Regions from separate parts of the Bradyrhizobium sp. USDA 4538 genome, predicted to be linked through region 3. Evidence: predicted binding sites of a transcription regulator. Region 3 holds the regulator's gene; each other region holds the start of a gene.
What was found. Region 3 encodes PhoB, which activates phosphate uptake and scavenging genes when phosphate is short. Its sites were predicted from a motif close to TGTCATNNANCTGTCAT; they were not measured.

Region 1 (5,541 bases), 3.8 Mb from region 3:
GCAGCACGCGCGGAATGTTGTCGGTGAAGCCGCCGCCGGTGATGTGGGCGAGCCCCTTCACCGCGCCGGTGTCGCGGATCGCGCGCAGGCAGGATTTCACATAGAGCCTGGTCGGCGTCAGCAGCGCTGCGCCAAGCGTCATGACCGGCGCGAACGGCGCCGGCGCGTCATAGGCAACGCCGGACTGCTCGACGATCTTGCGCACCAGCGAATAGCCGTTGGAGTGCACGCCGGAGGAAGCCAGCCCGATCACGGCATCGCCCGCCGCGATATCCGCGGTCGGCAGCAGCGTGCCGCGCTCGGCCGCGCCGACCGCGAAGCCGCCGAGGTCGTAATCGCCGTCCTTGTAGAGGCCGGGCATCTCCGCGGTTTCGCCGCCGATCAGCGCGCAGCCGGATTCGCGGCAGCCCTCGGCGATACCAGCGACGATCTGCGCGGTGGCCTCCGGGTGCAGCTTGCCGCAGGCGAAATAGTCGAGGAAGAACAGCGGTTCCGCGCCCTGCACGACGAGGTCGTTGACCGACATCGCGACCAGATCGATGCCGATACCGCCATGAATGCCGGTCTCGATCGCGATCTTCAGCTTGGTGCCGACGCCATCGGTCGCGGCCACCAGGACCGGATCCTTGAAGCCGGCGGCCTTGAGGTCGAACAGCCCGCCGAAACCGCCGATCTCTGCGTCCGCGCCAGGCCGCGCGGTGGCCCGCACCATCGGCTTGATCAGATCGACCAGTCGATTGCCGGCGTCGATATCGACACCCGAATCCGCGTAAGTGAGCCCGTTTTTGCGCTCGGTCATGCCCAATTCCAGATGATCAGGGGCTGGTTACGAGGAATTCCGCCCCCGCGCAATGGCTCGCGGCGCTGCCGCCGCGATACTATGTAGATAACACAAGGCGGCTGCGCAAAAGAGCCGGATATCGAGTAAAATCAGGCTTCTAGCCGGGAAGCGATCCAAGTTGAGCATTCCGAACATCATCACCCTCGGCCGCATCATCCTGGTGCCGGTGATCGTCTGGGCCATCGTGTCCAGCCAGATGGAGATTGCGTTCGCGATCTTCGTGATCGCCGGCGTCTCGGACGCGGTCGACGGTTTCCTCGCCAAGCGCTTCAACATGACGAGCGAGCTCGGCGCCCTGCTCGATCCGCTCGCCGACAAGGCGCTCCTGGTGTCGATCTATGTCGCGCTCGGAATCTGGGGCGCGGTGCCGCGCTGGATCGTGATTCTCGTGGTGTCACGCGACATCATGATCGTCTCCGCCGTGATTGTGTCATGGTTGTTCGACAAGCCGGTCGAGATGAAGCCGCTGATGGTGTCGAAGCTGAACACGGTGGCGCAGGTCGCGTTCGCAGCGCTGGTGCTGGCCTCGCTCGGCTTCGGCTTTCAGCCACATCCTTACGACCTGATCCTGATGGGCCTGGTCACGATCTTTACTTTGGGTTCGGTGTCCCTCTATCTCGTGGAGTGGGTGCGGCACATGAGCACCATCGAAGCTCGGTAGGCGGGATCCGGAAAAGTGGAAGCCGGTTTTCCCGCGACAAACGCGACGCGTTTGCGCATGGCTAAAATGAAGTGGTTTGGAGACCTGCGTGGCCAGTAGCGTTCAACCTCGTCAATTGGCCTTGGCCCTGCCGCACGAGGAGAAGCTGACCCGCGACGATTTCCTCGAGGGCCCAGCCAATGAGGCGGCGCTGGCGCTGATCGACGGCTGGCCAGACTGGCCGAACCGAATCATGCTGCTGGTCGGGCCTGGCGGCTCCGGCAAAAGCCACCTCGCCGCGATCTGGGCCGAGAGCGCCGGCGCGCGCTCGACCGCGGCGCATGCGCTGACGGCCGACACGGTGCCGACCGCGCTTGCGACCGGCGCGCTGGTGGTCGAGGATCTGAGACCGTCGGATTTCGACGAGCGCGCGATGTTTCATCTGATGAATCTGGCGCGCCAGGACGATGCCTACGTGCTGATCACGGCGCGCATTCCGCCCTCGGCGTTCGAGATCGAATTGCGCGACCTGCGGTCGCGGCTCCGCGCGGTGCCGACCGTGACGCTGCTGCCGCCGGACGACCAGCTGTTCCGCGGCCTGATCGTCAAGTTCTGCGCCGACCGCCAGATGAGCGTGGACGAACCGCTGGTCAGCTATCTGAGCAACCGGATCGAGCGTTCCTACGTTGCCGTCCGGCAAGCGGTCGAGCTCCTGGATACCGAGGCACTCCGGCTCGGCCGTCCGGTCACGCGGGCGCTGGCGGCGGAGCTGTTGCGCGATGCCTGATCCATCCCCGCGGCTTGACGGCGCAGGCGAGCGGAACATCAATGTCATCGAAACGTCATCGCAATATCACATGGTCTCTGCGGCTCTCGGCTACACCGCCCCGGCCCCTGCCCTGAATTGGACCAGCACTTTATGGACTCGGCACAAGCTACTGAAATCAAAGAAAAAGAGGCGGAATTTCCCGCCATTCCCGCAATCGCGACCAGCCCCGAACGCTTCATCAACCGGGAGCTCTCCTGGCTGCACTTCAACCGGCGGGTGCTCGAGGAATCGGTCAATCTCGGCCATCCCGTGCTGGAGCGGGTCCGCTTCCTGTCGATTTCGGCGAATAACCTCGACGAGTTCTTCATGGTCCGTGTCGCCGGCATCAAGGCGCAGGTCCGCGAGGGCATTACCGAGCGCAGCCCGGACGGCCTGCTGCCGGCCGATCAACTCGTGATGATCAACAAGACCGTCTCGCAGCTCGCCTCCGACCAGCAGGCGATCTGGAGCGACCTGCGGGATATCCTGGCCAAGGTCGGCATCCAGCTGGTCGACGGCCGCGACGTCACCAAGTCCGAGCGCAGCTGGATCGAGGATCACTTCCTCCACAGCATCTTCCCGCTGCTGACGCCGCTGGCGATCGACCCGGCGCATCCCTTCCCGTTCATCCCGAATCTCGGCTTCACGGTGGCGCTGCAATTGTCGCGGATCTCCGACGGCAAGGCGATGAACGCGCTGATCCGCATGCCCGGCAAGATCGACCGCTTCATCCGCATCCCCTCCACCAAGGAAGGCGCGCCGGCGCGGCTGATCACGCTGGAGCAGGCCACCGGTCTCTTCATCGGCCGCCTGTTCCCCGGCTACACGGTCAAGGGCCAGGGCGCATTCCGCATCATCAGAGACTCCGAACTCGAAATCGAGGAAGAGGCCGAAGACCTCGTTCGCCTGTTCGAGACCGCGCTCAAGCGGCGACGCCGCGGGTCGGTGATCCGGCTTGAGATCGAGGCCACGATGCCAGAGGAGCTGCGCATCTTCGTGCAGCACGCCTTGTCGGCCGCAGACGACGAAGTGATCCTGGTCGACGGCGTGCTGGCGATGAACGAGCTGTCGCAGCTCACCCGCCTCAATCGCCCCGACCTCGAATTCCCGCCCTATGTGCCGCGCCACCCCGAGCGGGTGCGCGATCATGGCGGCGATATCTTCGCCGCCATCCGCCAGAAGGACCTCGTGGTCCATCACCCCTACGAATCCTTCGACGTCGTGGTGCAGTTCCTGCAGCAGGCGGCACGCGATCCCGACGTGGTCGCGATCAAGCAGACGCTCTATCGCACCTCGAACAATTCGCCGATCGTGCGCGCGCTGGCGGAAGCCGCCGAGGCCGGCAAGTCGGTGACCGCGCTGATCGAGCTGAAGGCGCGCTTCGACGAGGAAGCCAACATCCGCTGGGCCCGCGACCTCGAACGCGCCGGCGTGCAGGTGGTCTACGGCTTCATCGAATTGAAGACGCATGCCAAGCTGTCGATGGTGGTGCGCCGCGAGGGCGGCAATCTCACGACCTATGTGCACACCGGCACCGGCAACTATCACCCGGTCACCGCGCGCATCTACACCGACCTCTCCTACTTCACCTCGGATCCGATCATCGGCCGCGACGTCGCGCGGGTCTTCAACTACATCACCGGCTATGCCGAGCCGAGCGACATCGAGAAGATGGCGGTGTCGCCGCTGACGCTGCGCAAGCGGATCATCGAGCACATCCATGGCGAGATCGCGCACGTCAAGCACGGCCGGCCCGGCGCGGTCTGGATGAAGATGAATGCGCTGGTCGATCCCGATATCATCGACGCGCTGTACGAGGCCTCGCAGGCCGGCGTCTCGGTCGAGCTCGTGGTGCGCGGCATCTGCTGCCTGCGGCCGGGGCTGCCGGGACTGTCGGAGAACATCCGCGTCAAATCGGTGATCGGCCGGTTCCTGGAACACGGCCGAATCTATTGCTTCGGCATGGGTCAGGGCCTGCCGAGCACAAAAGCTGCTGTGTATATCTCGTCCGCCGACATGATGCCGCGGAACCTCGACCGCCGCGTCGAGGTTCTCTGTCCGCTGCAAAATCCCACGGTGCATCAGCAGGTTCTCGAACAGATCATGGTCGCGAACCTGAAGGACACCGAGCAAAGCTGGCAATTGTTGCCGGATGGGTCGTCAACGCGTATGAAGGCCGCGAAAGGCGAAGAGCCCTTCAATCTGCATGACTACTTCATGACAAATCCGAGTCTGTCCGGCCGTGGTAAGTCTCTCAAGGAATCTTCACCGCGCCGTCTCACGCGTCGCAACGAGCGTCAGCAGCCATCGTCTTAAGGGGGCCTTACGGTGAAGCGGCCGCGGAAGCGCGCTTCCAGCGTCGCTGTCATCGATATCGGCTCGAACTCGGTTCGTCTCGTGGTCTACGAGGCGATGGCGCGCAGCCTCATCACCATCTTCAACGAGAAGGCGCTGTGCGGACTCGGGCGCGAGGTGCAGAGCACCGGCCTGCTCGCAACCGATGCCGTCAACAAGGCGCTCACCGCGCTGCGCCGTTTTCGCGCGCTGTGCAAGATCCAGCAAGTCGGCCGCGTCTACGCGATCGCAACCGCGGCCTGCCGCGACGCCAAGAACGGTCCGGACTTCATCGCCAAGGCCGAGCGCATCTGCGGCGCCAAGATCGAGATCCTCACCGGACCGCGTGAAGCGAAGCTGTCCGCGCTCGGCGTCGTCTCGGGCGTGCACAATCCGAACGGCATCGTCGGCGATCTCGGCGGCGGCTCGCTTGAACTAATCGATGTCAAGGGCAGCCGCGTGCGCAGCGGCGTGACGTTGCCGCTCGGCAGCCTCGCGCTGCAGGACCTCTCCAACAAATCGCTCAAGCGCGCCGAGCGCATCGTCAAGAACGAGCTGCTCGGCGTCGCCCAGCTCAAGACCGGGCGTGGCCGTACCTTCTACGCGGTCGGCGGCACCTGGCGTGCGCTGGCGCGCATTCACATCATCCAGAGCGGCTACCCGCTCAAGGTGATGCACGGCTATTCGATCCCGGCGGCCGACGCACTCGACTTCGCGCAGCGGCTGCGACGGCTGGCGGCCACCAACATGCTGGCCAATATCGAGTCGGTCGCCGACGCGCGGCGGCCGCTATTGGCCTATGCCGCGCTCGTGCTCGAATACATCATCCGCGTGGCCCAGCCGAAGACCATCGTGTTCTCGACCTTCGGCGTACGCGAGGGCCTGCTCTACGAGATGCTGCCGCAGGCCGAACGCGCC
Region 2 (5,541 bases), 2.1 Mb from region 3:
GCAACGAAATGGGTGGCCCAGATACCGCAACCGCCGACCGCCGCATCGAGGCCGATCCAGATCTCGCGGGCCCGCCCCTGCGCAGCGCGGGCACGGTGAAACAGGCTGATCGCGACGGCGCTGGCGAGCAGGCAGATCACCCCGCCGAGGACGACCAACCGCCAGTCATGTTCCAAAGTGAGACAGGTCAGAACGCGATACATATAGGCCCCCTTTATGGACCTATAAGAACAGACGCATTCGTGTAGGAACGGTAACCGCACCGCAGCAAGGTTCCACGCATGGTGAAGAAGCCTTGAATGCAGGCGATCGGGTCAGGGCAACGCGGAGATGCCTCGCTGCGGTTCGTCTCAGCGCCGAGCCTCTGACCATGCGCCGATCCAGATCAGCGCAGCGGCCGCCAGCAACACGCCGGCGGAGATGACGAGGGCCGCATGCAGGCCGGTGATGAAGGCCGCGGACCGGCTGACCATCGAGCCGAACAGCGCGACACCGAGCACGCTGCCGGTCTGCCGGGTCGCGTTCAACACCCCGGCCGCGATGCCGGCATGCTGCGGCCCGGCACTGCCGAGCAGCGCCGATGTCAGGGGCGGCACCAGCAGGCCGAGGCCGCCGCTCATGGCCAGCAATTGCAGGCAGATCGCGAGGTAGCTGGTGCCGGGGCCGATGAACAGCATCGCAAGACATCCGGTGGCGGAGAGAGCGGCGCCGAGCGCGATTGTCGCCGGCGCGCCGATCCGCTCCGCGACATGCGGTGCGATCAGGTTGGCGGGCAGCACGGCGCCGAGCATCGGCACGAACGCGAGGCCAGTGGCGAACGCCGACAGCCCGTTGACCTGCTGGAAGTAGAGGCTGAGCACGAAGATCAGGCCGTAGAACGCGACATTGACCAGGAGGCCGACCAGCGAGGTCAGGGCAAACATCCGGTGGCGGAACAGCGAGAGCGGCAGCATCGGCTGCGGCGCGCGCGCCTCACGCCAGACGAACAGCACGGAGAAGACGGCGGCGAGAGCGAAGCCCGCGATCACGAACGGGTTGCCCCAGCCGAGCGCGCCGCCTTCGATCAGCGCGCCGGCCAACGTGCCGAGCGCGGCGATCGCCGCGACCTGCCCCGGCAGATCGAGCCGGTGTTGCTGATGACGCGTGGTTTCGCTGGCAAAGCGCCAGGCGAGCCACAAGCCGGCGAGGCCGATCGGCAGGTTGACCAGAAAGATCGCGCGCCAGCCGACCAGCGCGATCAGTCCGCCGCCGACGAACGGGCCGGCGGTCAGCGCAAGGCTCGCGCCCGCGGCCCAGACACCGACCGCCCGTCCCCGCGCCTTCTCGTCTTCATAGGCATGGCGGAGCAGCGCCAGCGAGTTCGGCACCAGGATGGCCGCGGCCAGCCCCTGCACGCAGCGCGCGGCGATCAGCGTCGCCGCATCAGGCGCGACCGCGCAGGCAACCGATGCCGCGGTGAGGATCGCAAACCCGGCCATGAAGATGCGCTTGGCGCCGATCCGGTCGCCGAGCGCGCCCGCGGTCAGGATGAAGGCCGCAAAGGCAATCGTGTAGGCGCTGACCACCCATTGCAGTTCGGCAACGCCGCCGCCGAGCGAGGCGCCGATCGCGTTGAGCGCCGTGTTGACGATGGTGACGTCGAGCTGCACGACGCCATAGCCGAGACTCATCGCGGCGAGCGTCAACGTCGCCGCGAGCCCGCTCGTTTGCTGATGCAACGTTGCGCGGCGGTCCGGCATGTGCCGGACGTTCAGGGATGTCTGTTGCATGGTCTTGTCCTTGCTCTCGGCAACCAATGCGAGAGATAGGCCTTCGTTTCGCCGCAACACTTCGCCACGGATCGAAGTGTGAAATCTCGTACCCGGCCGATCTGTCCGACGGCGGCCCGCTTGCGCGGCGTTTTGCCTCAATAGACCTACGGACCGCCCTCGCGCGGCTCACCGGCCCGAGCGCAGGGCGCATCATGCGCATGCGCGCGTCGACTTCACACTTTGGTAAACGTCACAGCCGGCTCAGCCGTCCCCATGCTGACGCATATCGTCCATTCGCCTCGCGCCAGCTAACCCGCATCGACGCCGGGACGGCCGCAAAATCGGCAAAAAAGCCGGCGAAACCGCCTGAAACGGCGGTACATGCAGTGGCCCCATCGCGGTCCTGCGACTCACATTCCGCAGAGCGAGAACATATGTAGCCAATATGACAATGACGCTGGACGAGGGCCGAAGGTTGGCTTGTCAAGGGCTGCACAACGCATCGGTTTTGCCTTATGGGTCATCGCGTACGGTGCGTTTGCCCGTCACCCGTCGCCGTCCGTGATCGGGTCCCACTGAAATTTGCCGCCCCGCCGGGAGGATGAATGCTTCGGCTGCTGACCACGCTCGGGCGTGGTTTCAAGGAAAAGATCGGCTGGAAACGGCTCGGGATCGCCGCGAGTGTGTTGATCATCGCGTTCGCGATCACGTCGCTTGTTCACACTCTGAAGGGCGTCGATACCGGCATCATTCTCACCGCGCTCACCAACATCGCGCCGCACCGGATCGCGCTGGCGGCGCTCTGCGTGGTCGGGGCGTTCTGCACGCTGACCTTCTACGACTTCTTCGCGCTGCGCACGATCGGCAAGATCCATGTCCCCTACCGCATCGCAGCGCTGTCGAGCTTCACGAGCTACACGATCGGCCACAATATCGGCGCCACGGTTTTCACCGGCGGCGCGATCCGCTTCCGGATCTATTCCGATTATGGCCTCTCCGCGATCGACGTCGCCAAGATCTGCTTTCTGTCGGGCCTGACCTTCTGGCTCGGCAATTTGTTCGTGCTCGGCTTCGGCATGGCCTGGCACCCGGCGGCGGCGTCGGCGATGGACCTGCTGCCGCCGGCGATGAACCGGCTGATCGCGCTCGGCTGTCTTGCCGGCATCGGCGCCTATTTCGTCTGGCTCCTGACCGGCGAGAAGCGCCGCGAGCTCGGCCAGAACGGCTGGAAGGTGGTGCTGCCCTCGGCCAAGCTGACGCTGTTGCAGATCCTGATCGGAGTGGTCGATCTCGGTTTCTGCGCGCTCGCAATGTACCTGCTGATGCCGACCGAGCCGCATATCGACTTCGTCTCGCTGGCGGTCGTGTTCATCCTGGCGACGCTGCTCGGCTTCGCCAGCCACGCCCCCGGCTCGATCGGCGTGTTCGACGCCGCGATGCTGGTGGCGCTGCCGGAGTTCAGCAAGGAACAATTGCTGGCGACGCTGGTCGTGTTCCGCATCCTCTACTTCCTGATCCCGTTCGGGATTTCGATCTCGATCATGGGCATGCGCGAGCTCTGGCTCAACGTGGTGCAGCCCTGGCAAGAGCGGAAACGACTAAGCCAAGCCTGCACGGCTTCGGCGACCGTGCGGCAACCGATCGAAAGCCGGCAGCAGCGGGTCAGGCAGCTGAAACGGTAACGGACAACGTTATCGGCCCCCTGTGCGGGCCCCTCGACCCCGGATTTTCGATCCTCGCGGCCGCTTCTCTTATTTTCGCCGTACCGCTCGCGTCAAACCGCGCCATGATTGGCTTTTTGGTTCGATTTTCGTTACGGGTGACGGTCTGCAGCGTGCTGCTCGGCAGCGCGCTGGCCGCGGTCTTCGCATCGGCCGCGGAGGCGCAGGACAACCAGCTGCAGATTTCCTGGGAGGTCCGCAACCGCTTCCGCCTGTTCCGAGAGGAACGCGACTTCCGCCTGCATGTCGAAAGCGGGCTTGGCCGCAGCGTGCTGGCCTCGGAACAGACGCTGGAACTGCAAAGCGACGGCCGCGGCTGGGCGCGCAACACCGTGAACCGGCTCTGCATCGACCTGCAGGGCCGCGTCAGCGAGCCCTGCACGCGCGACAACGTCAAGGAAAGCTATCTGACGCCGATCGATCATCCGATCGTCGTACGGCTCACCGGGCCGGTTCCGGTCGGCGCGACCTGCGCCTGGTCGTTCGACGACGGCGATGGGCCGCAATCCTCGACATTCGATTGCGCCGAGCCGATCAACCTGCGCGTCCGCTACGGCCGCACCACGGTCGCGACCGTCGACGTCGCAAGCGGCTCGGACGCCAACCAGCGCGTAACGACGCCGATCGAGGTGCGCGACTTGCTGATCGCGGGCCTCGGCGACAGCATCGCATCCGGCGAGGGCAATCCCGACCGCGCGATTGCGCTCTCCGACGAGGGGTTCTGCTTCCGCTCCTATCTCGGCGGAGCGCAATATTACCGGCCGAGCCGCGCCGGCTACAAAGGCGGCCGCGCCTGCGAAGCACCGGATACCCTGACCAACTGGCAGCGCCAGAGCGCGCTGTGGCTCAACTCGGCGTGTCACCGGTCGCTGTACAGCTACCAGACCCGCACGGCGCTCGCGCTCGCCGTGCAATATCCGCACATCGCGGTGACCTATCTGCCGCTGGCCTGCACCGGGGCCACCATCGCCGACGGCCTGCTCGGCTCGCAGCAGGCGCGGGAATGCCTGCCGACGAAGACAGCCAACACCTGCTCGGGCACCGTCAACGGCCAGATCGCGGAGCTGCGCACGGCACTCGCCGCCGCCAAGCGCCGTCAGCCCGACCGCACCCTCGACCTCGTGCTGCTGTCGATCGGCGCCAACGACATCTACTTCTCCGGCCTCGTCGCCAACGTGATCGTCGACACGCCGACCGAGCGCACGCTGTTCAGCCGCGGCGGCTCGATGGCCAGCGTCGACGATGCCCGTTCGGCGCTGGCGCGCGACCTGCCGGCCGATTTTGCCAAGCTGCGCGACGCGCTGAAGCCGCTGGTCGGAGGCGATCTCTCGCACGTGATCTACACGGCCTATGCCAATCCGGCGCTGGCCAATGGCGGCGCGCCCTGCCCCGGCGGCCGCGCCGGCTTCGAGATCCATCCCTCGTTCAACGCAGATCCCAACCGCCTCGCGTCGGTCTCGAGCTTCGTGCAGAACGAGTTCCTGCCGCAGCTCAAGGCGATCGCGCAGTGCCAGTCCGGCATCATCTGCCGCAATCCGCAGGCCGATCGCATGACCTTCGTCGATGCGCATCAGGACGCGTTTGCGAGCCATGGCTTCTGCGCACGCGCCTCGACCGATCCGGAATTCGACCGCGACTGCTTCGCCGCCAACGGCGACAGCTTCGTCTCGGACATCGTCGCCGCGGCCAACCAGCCGCTGAAATGCGGCCGCAGCGCCGGCGAATACCGCGCCTATCTGCCGCGCGCGCGCTGGATCCGCGACGCCAATGACAGCTACTTCACGGCGATGACCTACCCGCAGGGCCTGCCGTCCTCGATGCAGCCAAGCGACATCCACGACGCGACATGGGGCATCCTGTCGGCGGTGTATGGCGGCGCGGTGCATCCGAGCGCCGAAGGCCATGCCGCGATGGCCGATGCCGCGGTCCCCGCGGCCGCCACCGTGCTGCAGCTGAACACCGCGGTGCCCGAGGTGATTACCGAGCCGGTCGCGCCACTGCCGATGCCGATTGCACCGACGGGACAGCGCTGAACGCTCACGTTGCCACGCAAGAGCGGAGCGTGAGCG
Region 3 (5,541 bases):
CTGGCGACCGCCCGCGTCGCCGGCGAGACCGCGCCGCTGCTGTTCACCGCGCTGTCGAACCAGTTCTTCAGCCTGGATCTGACCAAGACGATGGCCAACCTGCCAGTGACCATCAACAACTTCGTGCAGAGCCCCTACGCCTACTGGAAAGAGCTGGCGTGGAGCGGCGCGCTGCTCATCACATTCACCGTGCTCGCGTTGAATATCGGCGCGCGTATCCTTGGTGCCGAAAGGGCCGCAAAATGACCGAGCTTTCCGTCTCCACGACTGCCGCAGGCCACATTCCCCAGGTTCCGCTGCCGGAAGCGCCGCCGAAAGTCACGGTGCGCAACCTCAACTTCTATTACGGCGAGCACCACGCGCTGAAGAACATCAACCTGACGCTCGGCACCAACCGCGTCACGGCGTTCATCGGCCCGTCCGGCTGCGGCAAGTCGACCCTGCTGCGCATCTTCAACCGGATGTACGACCTGTATCCGGGCCAGCGCGCGGTCGGCCAGCTGATGCTGGACCAGACCAACATTCTCGACCCCAAGCTCGACCTCAACTTGCTGCGCGCGCGGGTCGGCATGGTGTTCCAGAAGCCGACGCCGTTCCCGATGACGATCTACGAGAACATCGCCTTCGGCATCCGCCTCTACGAGAAGATCTCGAAGTCCGAGATGGACGACCGGGTCGAGAAGGCGCTGCGCGGCGGCGCGCTGTGGAACGAGGTCAAGGACAAGCTGAACGCCTCCGGCCTGTCGCTCTCCGGCGGCCAGCAGCAGCGCCTGTGCATCGCGCGCACCGTGGCGGTGCGCCCCGAGGTGATCCTGTTCGACGAGCCGTGCTCGGCGCTCGACCCGATCTCGACCGCCAAGGTCGAGGAACTGATCCAGGAGCTCTCCGAGGACTACACGATCGCGATCGTCACCCACAACATGCAGCAGGCGGCGCGCGTCTCCGACAAGACCGCCTTCATGTATCTCGGCGAGCTGATCGAGTTCGACGACACCAACAAGATCTTCACCTCACCGAGCGATCGGCGCACCCAGGACTACATCACCGGCCGGTTCGGTTGACCGGCGCATGATCCGGAAAAGTGGAAACCGGTTTTCCGATCAGGTCATGCTAAAATTCAGGACACGAAGCCATGATCCCCGGGATCATGGTTGAGGGAGACAAGCGATGGCTTCTGAACATACCGCCAAGGCATTCGACAGCGACCTGCAGGAGTTGACCCGCCTGGTCGCCGAGATGGGCGGCCTGGTCGAACGAATGATTACCGAGTCGGTCGACGCGCTGATCCGTCGCGACGTCGCGCTCGGCAAGCGCGTGGTCGCCGCCGACATCGAGATCGACAATCTGCAGCGCAACATCGAAGAGCGCGCGGTGCTGACGATCGCGCGCCGCCAGCCGATGGCGATCGACCTGCGTGAGATCGTCAGCGCGATGCGCGTCGCCACCGATCTCGAGCGGATCGGCGACCTCGCCAAGAACATGGGCAAGCGCGTCGCGGCGCTGGAGAGCGATTTCCAGCCGCTGAAGCTGATCCGCGGCCTCGAGCACATGACCGACCTCGTGCTGTCGCAGGTCAAGTCGGTGCTCGACGCCTATGCCGCGCACGACCTGCCGGCGGCGATGAACGTCTGGAAGGGCGACGAGGAGGTCGATGCGATCTGCACCTCGCTGTTCCGCGAACTGCTCACCTACATGATGGAAGATCCGCGCAACATCTCGTTCTGCATCCATCTGATGTTCTGCGCCAAGAACATCGAGCGGATCGGCGATCACGCCACCAATATCGCCGAGACCGTGTTCTACATGATCGAGGGCCAGCAGATCACCGACAAGCGCCCGAAGGGGGACATGACCACTTTTGCCACCACGGTGCCGGGCAACTGAGGCATGATCGGCAAGCACGGAACCGGCAAGAGCGAAACTGGATGATCCTCGCGACAAATCGTTTCCGCGGGGACTATGCTCAAGGAAGTAAGCGTTTCGGTTTGCGTCTGGGCAACGGATCACCACAGAGAAAGAACTTAGACCGATGAGCGCACGCATTCTGGTAGTCGAAGACGAGGAAGCGCTGACGACGCTGTTGCGCTACAATCTCGATGCGGAAGGCTACGATGTCGAGACGGTGGGGCGCGGCGACGATGCGGATACACGGCTGAAGGAGCGCGTTCCCGACCTCGTGGTGCTGGACTGGATGCTGCCGGGCCTGTCCGGCATCGAACTGTGCCGCCGCCTGCGGGCGCGGCCCGAGACCAAGCAGCTTCCGATCATCATGCTGACCGCGCGCGGCGAGGAAAGCGAGCGCGTGCGCGGGCTTGCCACCGGCGCGGACGATTACATCGTCAAGCCGTTCTCGGTGCCGGAGCTGCTGGCGCGGGTGAAGGGCCTCTTGCGCCGCGCCAGCCCGGAGCGGCTTGCGACCGTGCTGACCTATGGCGACATCGAGCTCGACCGCGAGAAGCGCCGCGTGGCGCGCTCGGGCCGTCCGATCGATCTCGGGCCGACCGAGTATCGCCTGCTCGAATTCTTCCTCGAGCATCCCGGCCGCGTGTTCAGCCGCGAGCAACTGCTCGACAGCGTCTGGGGCCGCGACATCTACATCGATGAGCGCACCGTCGACGTGCATATCGGCCGCCTGCGCAAGCTGCTCAATCCGGGCCGCGAGCAGGATCCGATCCGCACCGTGCGCGGCGCCGGCTACGCGCTCGACGACCGCTTTGCCAAGGCCGAGCCACAGCCGTAACGGCCATGCGGCATTCATAAACCGCAACACGGCGTCGTCCCGGCGCAAGCCCATAGGCGCTAAGATAGTTTGATCATAGTCTGATAGTGGCGCTTATGTCTGGGTGGCTCGCGTAGATGTCGCCGGAGAGCGTGACTGGCTCTGCAGAGTAGAGCGATTGCGGGCTGTGGAATGATCGCTTGCCGTAGCGAAGCTACGAGCTGGCGCAGCAGACGCCACGTCACTGGGTGGGTCAGGCGGCGTCGGCCAAGCGGGGAGAGTCTTCGAGTTCGTCGACGAGCGGCTCGAGCAATAGAATGATCAGCAGATGAGCGAGGATATGGGGTCTGGCGGACCGCTCGTCGGTTCCGGGAGGTCCCTTCAGGCCAATCAGGCTTTTCAGCCGCTTGAAGCCGAGCTCAATGCGCCATCGCAGCCGATAGAGGGCGAGGATATCTGCAGTCGTGAAGTCCTCTGGCCTGAGTGAGGTCACCAGGATCACCCAATCTGCGGCGTCAAGTGTTTGCCTGGAGAGCTGATGACCTCCCTTTTGTGCAGTCCGGCGCGCCTTGCGTCGCGCAGCCGCAGCAGCTTGCGCCGGCTTCTTCGCGGCAACCAGACGCACTGCGAGCGGCGGCGCACCTGACTTGCGCTTTATCCAAATCGGCCGATCGATCAGGCCACGCGCCGAGGCGTTGCGCAGTTCGGCAGTGAGGTCAACAAGATTACCTTCGGCATCGAGCCAGCGCGCGCTCTTCCAGCCGGCCCGGATCACGAAGTCCGCATCGGCATCGACGAGATGCGCCATGCGCTCCGGTTGCAGATAGGCGCGATCGGCAAGACGGATCTCACCGGCAACCGCCGGTATCCGATCCAGCGTCTCGCCCGCTCGCTGATCGGTCAGTTCGAAGTGACCAAAGCGCTCCTGCGGAAGATCGAACGCGCTATGGATACGCCACACTGCGTTCTTGTTCCTGCCGCTCGTCCCAGCCTTGGGGACCGTCGTGGCGTCAACAATACGGATCAGACGACCGCGGCTCGCCTTCGGCGCCGCGGCGGCAAGCGCCTGCTCGACCAAGATTGCCAGCCAATCTCCGCACTGACGTAAGCGATACAACAGAGCCACGTTGGAGATATCGACAAGCCCAACCGACGTGGCCCATGCCGCCGTCAACCGCAGCCCTTTCTCACCAAGGCAATAAGCCAAGATCAGGCGCAGCAAGTCGACCGCATTGCTGATCTCCCGCGGACGGACAAACGCCTTCGTCTTGCGCGCGCTAATGTTCAGAGCCTCGGCTCCGCCAAGTCGGGCGACAACGCGCGCCCAATCTTTGTTCACAAGCGATTCGTGTGCCATTCCATCTTGGAATCACAAGCGAATCCAAGGCGCAAATCCTATTTTAGCGCCTATGGGCGAAAGCCAGGACCCATACGCCGCGGCCAGTGCAATCGGCACGCGGCCAGACGGCTTTCTAACAACACGCATTAGTGGTTATGGGTCCCGGCTTTCGCCGGGACGACGCCGGTGATGTAATGGGCTACGCATCACACAAAAAAATCCCCGCTTTCGCGGGGATTTGTTTTTGAGGTCTTCCGTCGTTTTCCCGAGTGCTCACTTGATCTGCGGTTTCGCCGACGGCCGGCGGCGATCGGCGGCGGGCTGGTAGGCGACGCGCGAGTGATGCGCGCAATAGGGCAGGCCGGCGAGCGCCTTGCCGCCGCAGAAGAAGAATTCCGGGCTCGAGGGATCGCCGACCGGCCAATGACAGGTGGCCTCGTTGAGCTCCAGCAGCGAGAGCCGCTGGCTCATCGGCACCACATTGTCGTAGGAGATCGGATCGGGCTCCATCTCGACCTCGAAGGCGTGCGCCAGCGCGGTGTTGCCGCGAGAGACCGGACGCGCCACCCGCATCATGTGCTGGGCCGGGCGAGCCTTGCGCTGCCGCGGCGCGGCCGTGGAGGGTGCCTTGGCGCGGCCGGAGAGGCCGAGCCGATGCACTTTGCCGATCACGGCGTTTCGCGTCACATTGCCAAGTTCCGCCGCGATCTGGCTGGCCGACAGGCCGGACTCCCAGAGTTTCTTCAGCTGCTCGACGCGATCGTCGGACCAGGTCAATACAGTCATCGCATTCTTCCCTTCGCGTAGCGCCGGCCAATCATTGGAGCGGCGCTGCGAGCCAATCTGGACAAATATCCCTGCGGCCAGAATCCCTTAGCCCTCGCCGGGCACGGTGTTGCGCCCGAACGTTTACGCGAGACACAAAGGCTACTTAGAGGGTCCAGTACCGCCGCACGAGATGTCGTACCCGACAGGCCAAACGCTACAATATGGCGTGACTCTGGCGCAAGAGTCCGCGGCCGTGCGTCCACATGTTCCCACACAGTTAAGCATTGCCATGAGGCTTTTCCACCGCACCGGAATGCTCCAGATTGCGCTCGTTTCGCATTGCAGGAAGGCCACTTCGTGGCGATTGACACTTACCGACCGCAGCATAGAATGCCCGCCACGTGCCGCCCGCAAAGGCGGCCGTTTTGTTTTCCGAAGCTGGCCGTTGCTGCGCTGGCGTCAAGGCGCAGCGGCAATTGTCGGCTTAAAAACCGTCAGTGATCGCCATGACCAACGCTGCCACGTCGCATCTGCTCCCCGTCTTCGCCAGGGTCGATCTCGGCTTCGAGCGCGGCGAGGGCGCCTGGCTGATCGCAACCAACGGCGACCGCTATCTCGATTTCACCTCGGGCGTCGCGGTCAACGCGCTCGGGCACGCGCATCCGCATCTGGTCAAGGCGCTGCAGGAACAGGCGACCAAGCTCTGGCACATGTC
Region 4 (5,541 bases), 2.4 Mb from region 3:
ATCGCCATGAAGGCGCGCGTCGCAGCGTTCAGGCAAGATCCGCCGGCGGCCGACTGGGACGGCGCCTGGCATCTGGAGCGGAAGTAGCCGCGTCACGCTCATCCCGGCTCTGCCGCTACAGCTGGGCCTCGATCGCAGCCTTGTCGATCACCGACCAGACCTGCACGATCTTCCCGTCGCGGAATTCGTAGAACACGTTCTCGGCGAAGGAGACGCGCTTGCCGTTGACGCCGAGACCGAGAAACGTGCCGTTCGGCGAACAGTCGAATGCCAGCCGGCTCGCGACATGGGACGCATCCGACACCAGCAGAACGATGTTGAAGCGAAGGTCCGGGATGTCGCGAAAATCCCCTTCCAGCATCGCGCGATAGCCGGATAACCCGAACCGCCGGCCGTTGTGGCACACATCCTCGTCAACGAACTGACCGAGTTGCGGCCAGTCCTGGCGATTCAAACAGGCAATGTAGTTCCGGTAGATCTCGGCGAGGTCCGTTTTCATCATCGATCGTCCTCCTTGCCGCGGGTCCAGATGGCCATTGAGCATCTGAGTGCGATTCTAACACCGATGTTAGTTTCGACTCCGATGTCCGATGGCGCGAACGAAACACTCGGCCGGCGTGCACGTGAAAGCGCGACGTCCCGAAGAGACAGTGCGATTGCCGCTTCGGCAAACAATTTCTCAAAACGCGCGGAATGTCTCCCGCGATCGGGAGTTAGTGCTTCAGGTCAATAACTGTCCTTGTCAAATCGGAGGCGTACATGATCAAGTCACCGATGATGCTTGCGGCATTCCTGACAGCGCCGATCATTCTGTTCCCACCGCAGACCGCCGTCGCGGCTGGCGGAGGTGGCGGCGGTGGTGGTGGTGGCGACCCATACGGGTCGAGCTACGGCACTCCCGCGCCGTCCTATCCCCAGCAAAAGGACAGAAAGACCACGCACAAGATCAAGAAGCCCGTCAAGCAGTCCGGCTTCGAAGACCCGGCGTTCCGCGACGGCTATCGCGCAGCCTATGCGACAATCTACGAACGCAACGACTACACCGCCGCGATCGATCAGTTGCACGCACTCGGCCGCGATGATCAGCCGAACGTCGCGAACCTGATCGGCTACTCCTATCGCAAGCTCGGCGACTACAAGCAATCGCAGGTCTGGTACGAACGTGCGCTCAAGGCCGATCCGAACCACGTCCTGACGTGGAATTACTACGGCCTGTGGCAGATCGAACAGGGAAACCGCGACCAGGCGCAGTATCATCTGCAGCGGATCGCCGAGATCTGTGGCACCGAATGCGAAGAGTATCGGACGCTGGCGGCGGCACTGGAAAAGCCGCCGGGTACGAACCTCGTCTACTGAGCGCGTCGCGTAGCCCGCATGAGCGGAGCGACATGCGGGGAAGGACCGGCCCCGGATGTCGCTGTCGCTCGTCCGGGCTATGCCTGTGAGCCGCATTGTTCGCGTGTCCGTTTTTGCGGGAATTTCGCCGTTTTGGTCGACGTGGCCGGCGAGTAGCTTGCGTGCCGGGCGACGCACGCGGATACGTTGAGATCGATCATCATGACCTGGCGGCTTCTCGCGTGGAGCGGCATCGCCGTTGCCGCGCTGGTTCCAATCATCGGCGGCATCTGGCTCTTCACCCTGCCCGCCGCATCCGCGTTCCGGGTTCCGCCTCCGATCGCCAAGGCCGAGCAGGATGCAACGCTCGCGGCGCTGAAGCCGCCGAAGCGGTCGCGCCCCCAGATCGCGATGCTCGGCATCAACGACATGACCGAGACCACCGACTATCTGATGCCCTACGGCATCCTCAAGCGCGCCGATGTTGCCGATGTCGTCACGCTGGCGACGGGACCCGGTCCGGTCGCGCTATTCCCGGTGCTGAAGGTCGAGCCTGATGCGACCATCGCCGCATTCGACGCCGCACATCCGGACGGCGCCGACTACGTCATCGTGCCGGCGATGAGCCGCGACGACGATCCGGCGGTCATGCAATGGATCCGGCAGCAGGCGGAGAAAGGCGCTGTGATCGTCGCCGTCTGCGCCGGCGCCAAGGTGCTCGCCTCGACCGGCCTGCTCGACGGCAGGCGCGCCACCACGCACTGGTTCTACCTGAAGAACTGGCGCAGCAAACATCCCGCCATCCAATACGTCGCCGACCGCCGCATCGTGGTCGATCGCGGCGTCGCGACGACGACCGGGATTTCGGCCTCGATGCCGATGTCGCTGACCCTGATCGAGGCGATCGCCGGCCGTACCAGGGCTGAGGCCGTCGCGCGCGAGATCGGCCTGCCCGGCTGGGACGCGCGGCATGACAGCAACGCCTTCAAGTTCACGCGTCCCTTCGCGCTGACCGCCATCCGGAACACGCTGGCGTTCTGGAACCGGGAACAGCTCGGCCTCGCGCTGGCTCCCGGCGTCGACGAGGTCTCGCTGGCGCTGGTCGCCGACAGCTGGTCGCGCACCTACCGCTCGCATGCCGTGACGTTCGCCGCGACCGGCGACGCGGTGACGACCCGCAACGGCCTGCGTATTTATCCGCAAGTCGTGGCGCCGGATTGGTCCGCAGATCGTCTGCTGCCCGCGGTCGGCACCGCGCCGCCCGCGCAGGCGCTCGACCGGGCGCTTGCCGGGATCGAAACACGCTATGGCCGTGATACGGCGGACTTCGTCGCCATGCAGCTCGAATACCCACGGGCTGACGCCGTGCAGTGAGGGATTGCGTCCCCAACAACGTATTCGATCCTCCATCCGCTCCATTGTCATCTGCCCGTCATGAATTGTGCCGACACGTCAGCGCCGGACCAGTTCGGGGACACGCATGGACTATTTCAAACGCTTCAACTTCCTGTTCGCTGCGCCGGTGTTCGAGGCCGACGACCTCGAGGGCATCCGCTTCAACCAGATCATCGCCGAGATCGAGCGCTCCGGCTTCGAGGTGGTTCGCGCCCGCAAGCTGGAAGATGCCGAGATCGCGGTGCAGACCGATGCCGCGATCGGCTGCATGGTGGTCGATTGGGGCAAGAAGGGCCTTGAGGGCAAGACTGCGGCGCTGATCAACCTGATGCGCCGGCGCGGCCTCGACTTCCCGATCATCCTGTTGATCCGGCGCAAGCGGTTCGAGGACCTGCCGGTCGAGGTGCTCGACTTCATCGACGGCTACGTGTTCCTGTCCGAGGAAACCCCGCCCTTCATCGCCAAGAACCTGATCTCCAGGCTGAAGCAATATGCCGAGAATTTGAAGACGCCATTCTTCGGCGCGCTGGTCGACTATGCCGAGGAAGGTAACCAGCTCTGGACCTGCCCGGGCCATAATGGCGGCGTGTTCTACAGCCGCAGCCCAATCGGACGGGTGTTCGTCGAACACCTTGGCGAAGCCGTGTTCCGCGACGACCTCGACAATTCCGTGCTCGACCTCGGCGACCTCCTCACCCATGAGGGGCCGGCGCTGCGGGCGCAGAAGGAGGCGGCGCGGATCTTCGGCGCCGAGAAAACCTATTTCGTGCTCAACGGCACCTCGACCTCCAACAAGGTCGCGCTCGGCTCGCTGGTCACCGACGGCGACCTCGTGCTGTTCGACCGCAACAATCACAAGGCCGCGCATCACGGCGCGCTGCTGATCGGCGGCGGCATCCCGGTCTACGTGCCGACGGTGCGCAACGCCTGGGGCCTGATCGGGCCGATGCGCTGGGACCTGCTCGACGAGGGCACGCTGCGCGACCACATCCGCAAGCACCCGCTGGTCAAGGACGAGAACGCCTGGAAGAAGGAGCGTCCGTTCCGCGTCGCCGTGGTCGAGCAGTGCACCTATGACGGCACCATCCACTCGGCCGAGATGATCCTCAAGCGGATCGGCCATCTCTGCGACTACATCCTGTTCGACGAGGCCTGGGCCGGCTTCATGAAATTCCACCCGATCTATGCCGGCCGCTTCGCGATGGGGCTGTCCGATCTCGGCCCCGAGGCCCCCGGCATCATTGCGACCCAATCGACCCACAAGCAGCTCGCGAGCTTCTCGCAGGCCTCGCAGATCCACATCCGCGACCGCCACATCAAGGGCCAGAAGCGCCGGGTCGAGCACCGCCGCTTCAACGAGAGCTTCATGCAGCACGCCTCGACCTCGCCATTCTATCCGATCTTCGCCTCGCTCGATGTCGGCGCGCAGATGATGAAGGGCCGCTCCGGCGAAGTCTTGTGGGACGACACGATCCGGCTCGGCATCGAGCTGCGCAAGAAAATCCGCGCCGTGAAGCGCGAGTTCGAGGAGAAGGAGACGCGCCCCGAGCGGCGCTGGTTCTTCGAGCCGTTCGTGCCGGATCGCGTCATGATCCCCGACGTCGCGCGCGAGAACGGCGTGCACAATGTCGCCTGGGAGACGATCTCGACCGACCAGCTCGCGACCAACCCGTCCTACTGGCAGCTCAATCCCGGCGAGACCTGGCACGGCTTCCCCGAGCTGACGGCCGGCTTTGCCATGACCGATCCGAACAAGCTCACATTGCTGACGCCGGGCTTCGATCACGCCACCGGCGCCTATGCCGATCACGGCATCCCCGCACCGGTGGTGGCGCAATATTTGCGGGAGAACCGCATCGTCGCCGAAAAGAACGACCTCAATTCCCTGCTGTTCCTGCTGACGCCCGGCGTCGAGGCCAGCAAGGCCGGCACGCTGGTCTCCGGGCTCGTCGCCTTCAAGAAGCTGCACGACGACAACGCGCTGCTCGAGGACGTCATCCCGGAATTCTACCGCCGCCGTCCGGGCCGCTATGCCGGGGTGCGGCTGCGCGACCTCTGCGGCGACATGCACCGCTTCTTTCGCGATGCCGGCGTCAGCGCGCTGCAGGCCAGACAGTTCATGCCCGAGCACCTGCCCGAGATCGCGATGTCGCCGCGCGAGGCCTCGCGCTATCTGGTGCGCAACGATGTCGACTATCTGCCGATCGACCAGATCTTCGGCCGTATCGCCGCGACGCCGTTCGTGGTCTACCCGCCCGGCATCGCCACCATCGTGCCCGGCGAGCGGCTGTCGGAACGCAGCAAGCCGATGATCGATTATCTGAAGGTGTTCGAAGCGAGCTTCAATGCGTTCCCCGGCTTCGAGGTCGAGGTCCAGGGCATCTACAAGGAGATCGACGACTCCGGCCGCGTCCGCTTCTACACCTATGTCGTGTCCGAATAGGCGAACGGACGCAACACAATGGAGAATGATCACAAGATCACCGTCCGCCCGTCCCGCGACAGCGACGTCGACGCCATGCTGTCGATCTACCGCCACCACATCCGCCGCGGCGTCGAGGAAAGCGTCGACGACAGCGGCACGCCGGAGCCCGACGATCTGCGCGACCGCCGCAAGAATCTGCGCAACACCCGCCTGCCCCACCTCGTCGCGATCTGCGACAGCGAGGTGGTCGGCTATGCCTATGTCGTGCTGTTTCGCAAGCGTCCGGCCTACCGCTACACGGTGAAGCATTCGATCTATGTGCATCACCGCTTCACCGGCCAGCGCGTTGGCGGCCGGCTGCTGCAGGAGTTAATCGACACCTGCGC

Region 1: J2R78_RS38615 (RNA degradosome polyphosphate kinase) is a predicted target of PhoB. The motif match lies at 2,311-2,327, and genes of this name have one in related genera.
Region 2: J2R78_RS29945 (YbhN family protein) is a predicted target of PhoB. The motif match lies at 2,186-2,202, and genes of this name have one in related genera.
Region 4: J2R78_RS31690 (Orn/Lys/Arg decarboxylase N-terminal domain-containing protein) is a predicted target of PhoB. The motif match lies at 2,755-2,771, and genes of this name have one in related genera.

The regions. Positions count from the first base shown of each region.
Region 1 covers NZ_JALJZE010000001.1:8,362,693-8,368,233, forward strand. Annotated here, with positions in the region: gene purM (phosphoribosylformylglycinamidine cyclo-ligase) at 1-799, opposite strand, end outside; gene J2R78_RS38605 (CDP-alcohol phosphatidyltransferase family protein) at 960-1,502, shown strand; gene J2R78_RS38610 (DnaA ATPase domain-containing protein) at 1,591-2,268, shown strand; gene J2R78_RS38615 (RNA degradosome polyphosphate kinase) at 2,401-4,605, shown strand; gene ppx (exopolyphosphatase) at 4,618-5,541, shown strand, end outside.
Region 2 covers NZ_JALJZE010000001.1:6,603,037-6,608,577, reverse strand. Annotated here, with positions in the region: gene J2R78_RS29955 (EAL domain-containing protein) at 1-203, opposite strand, end outside; gene J2R78_RS29950 (MFS transporter) at 351-1,739, opposite strand; gene J2R78_RS29945 (YbhN family protein) at 2,357-3,433, shown strand; gene J2R78_RS29940 (hypothetical protein) at 3,538-5,505, shown strand.
Region 3 covers NZ_JALJZE010000001.1:4,527,039-4,532,579, forward strand. Annotated here, with positions in the region: gene pstA (phosphate ABC transporter permease PstA) at 1-246, shown strand, start outside; gene pstB (phosphate ABC transporter ATP-binding protein PstB) at 243-1,061, shown strand; gene phoU (phosphate signaling complex protein PhoU) at 1,168-1,884, shown strand; gene phoB (phosphate regulon transcriptional regulator PhoB) at 2,030-2,740, shown strand; gene J2R78_RS20390 (IS4 family transposase) at 2,973-4,058, opposite strand; gene J2R78_RS20395 (GcrA family cell cycle regulator) at 4,332-4,844, opposite strand; gene J2R78_RS20400 (aspartate aminotransferase family protein) at 5,333-5,541, shown strand, end outside.
Region 4 covers NZ_JALJZE010000001.1:6,951,409-6,956,949, reverse strand. Annotated here, with positions in the region: gene J2R78_RS31710 (adenylate/guanylate cyclase domain-containing protein) at 1-87, shown strand, start outside; gene J2R78_RS31705 (ester cyclase) at 116-502, opposite strand; gene J2R78_RS31700 (tetratricopeptide repeat protein) at 760-1,356, shown strand; gene J2R78_RS31695 (DJ-1/PfpI family protein) at 1,558-2,709, shown strand; gene J2R78_RS31690 (Orn/Lys/Arg decarboxylase N-terminal domain-containing protein) at 2,816-5,173, shown strand; gene J2R78_RS31685 (GNAT family N-acetyltransferase) at 5,192-5,541, shown strand, end outside.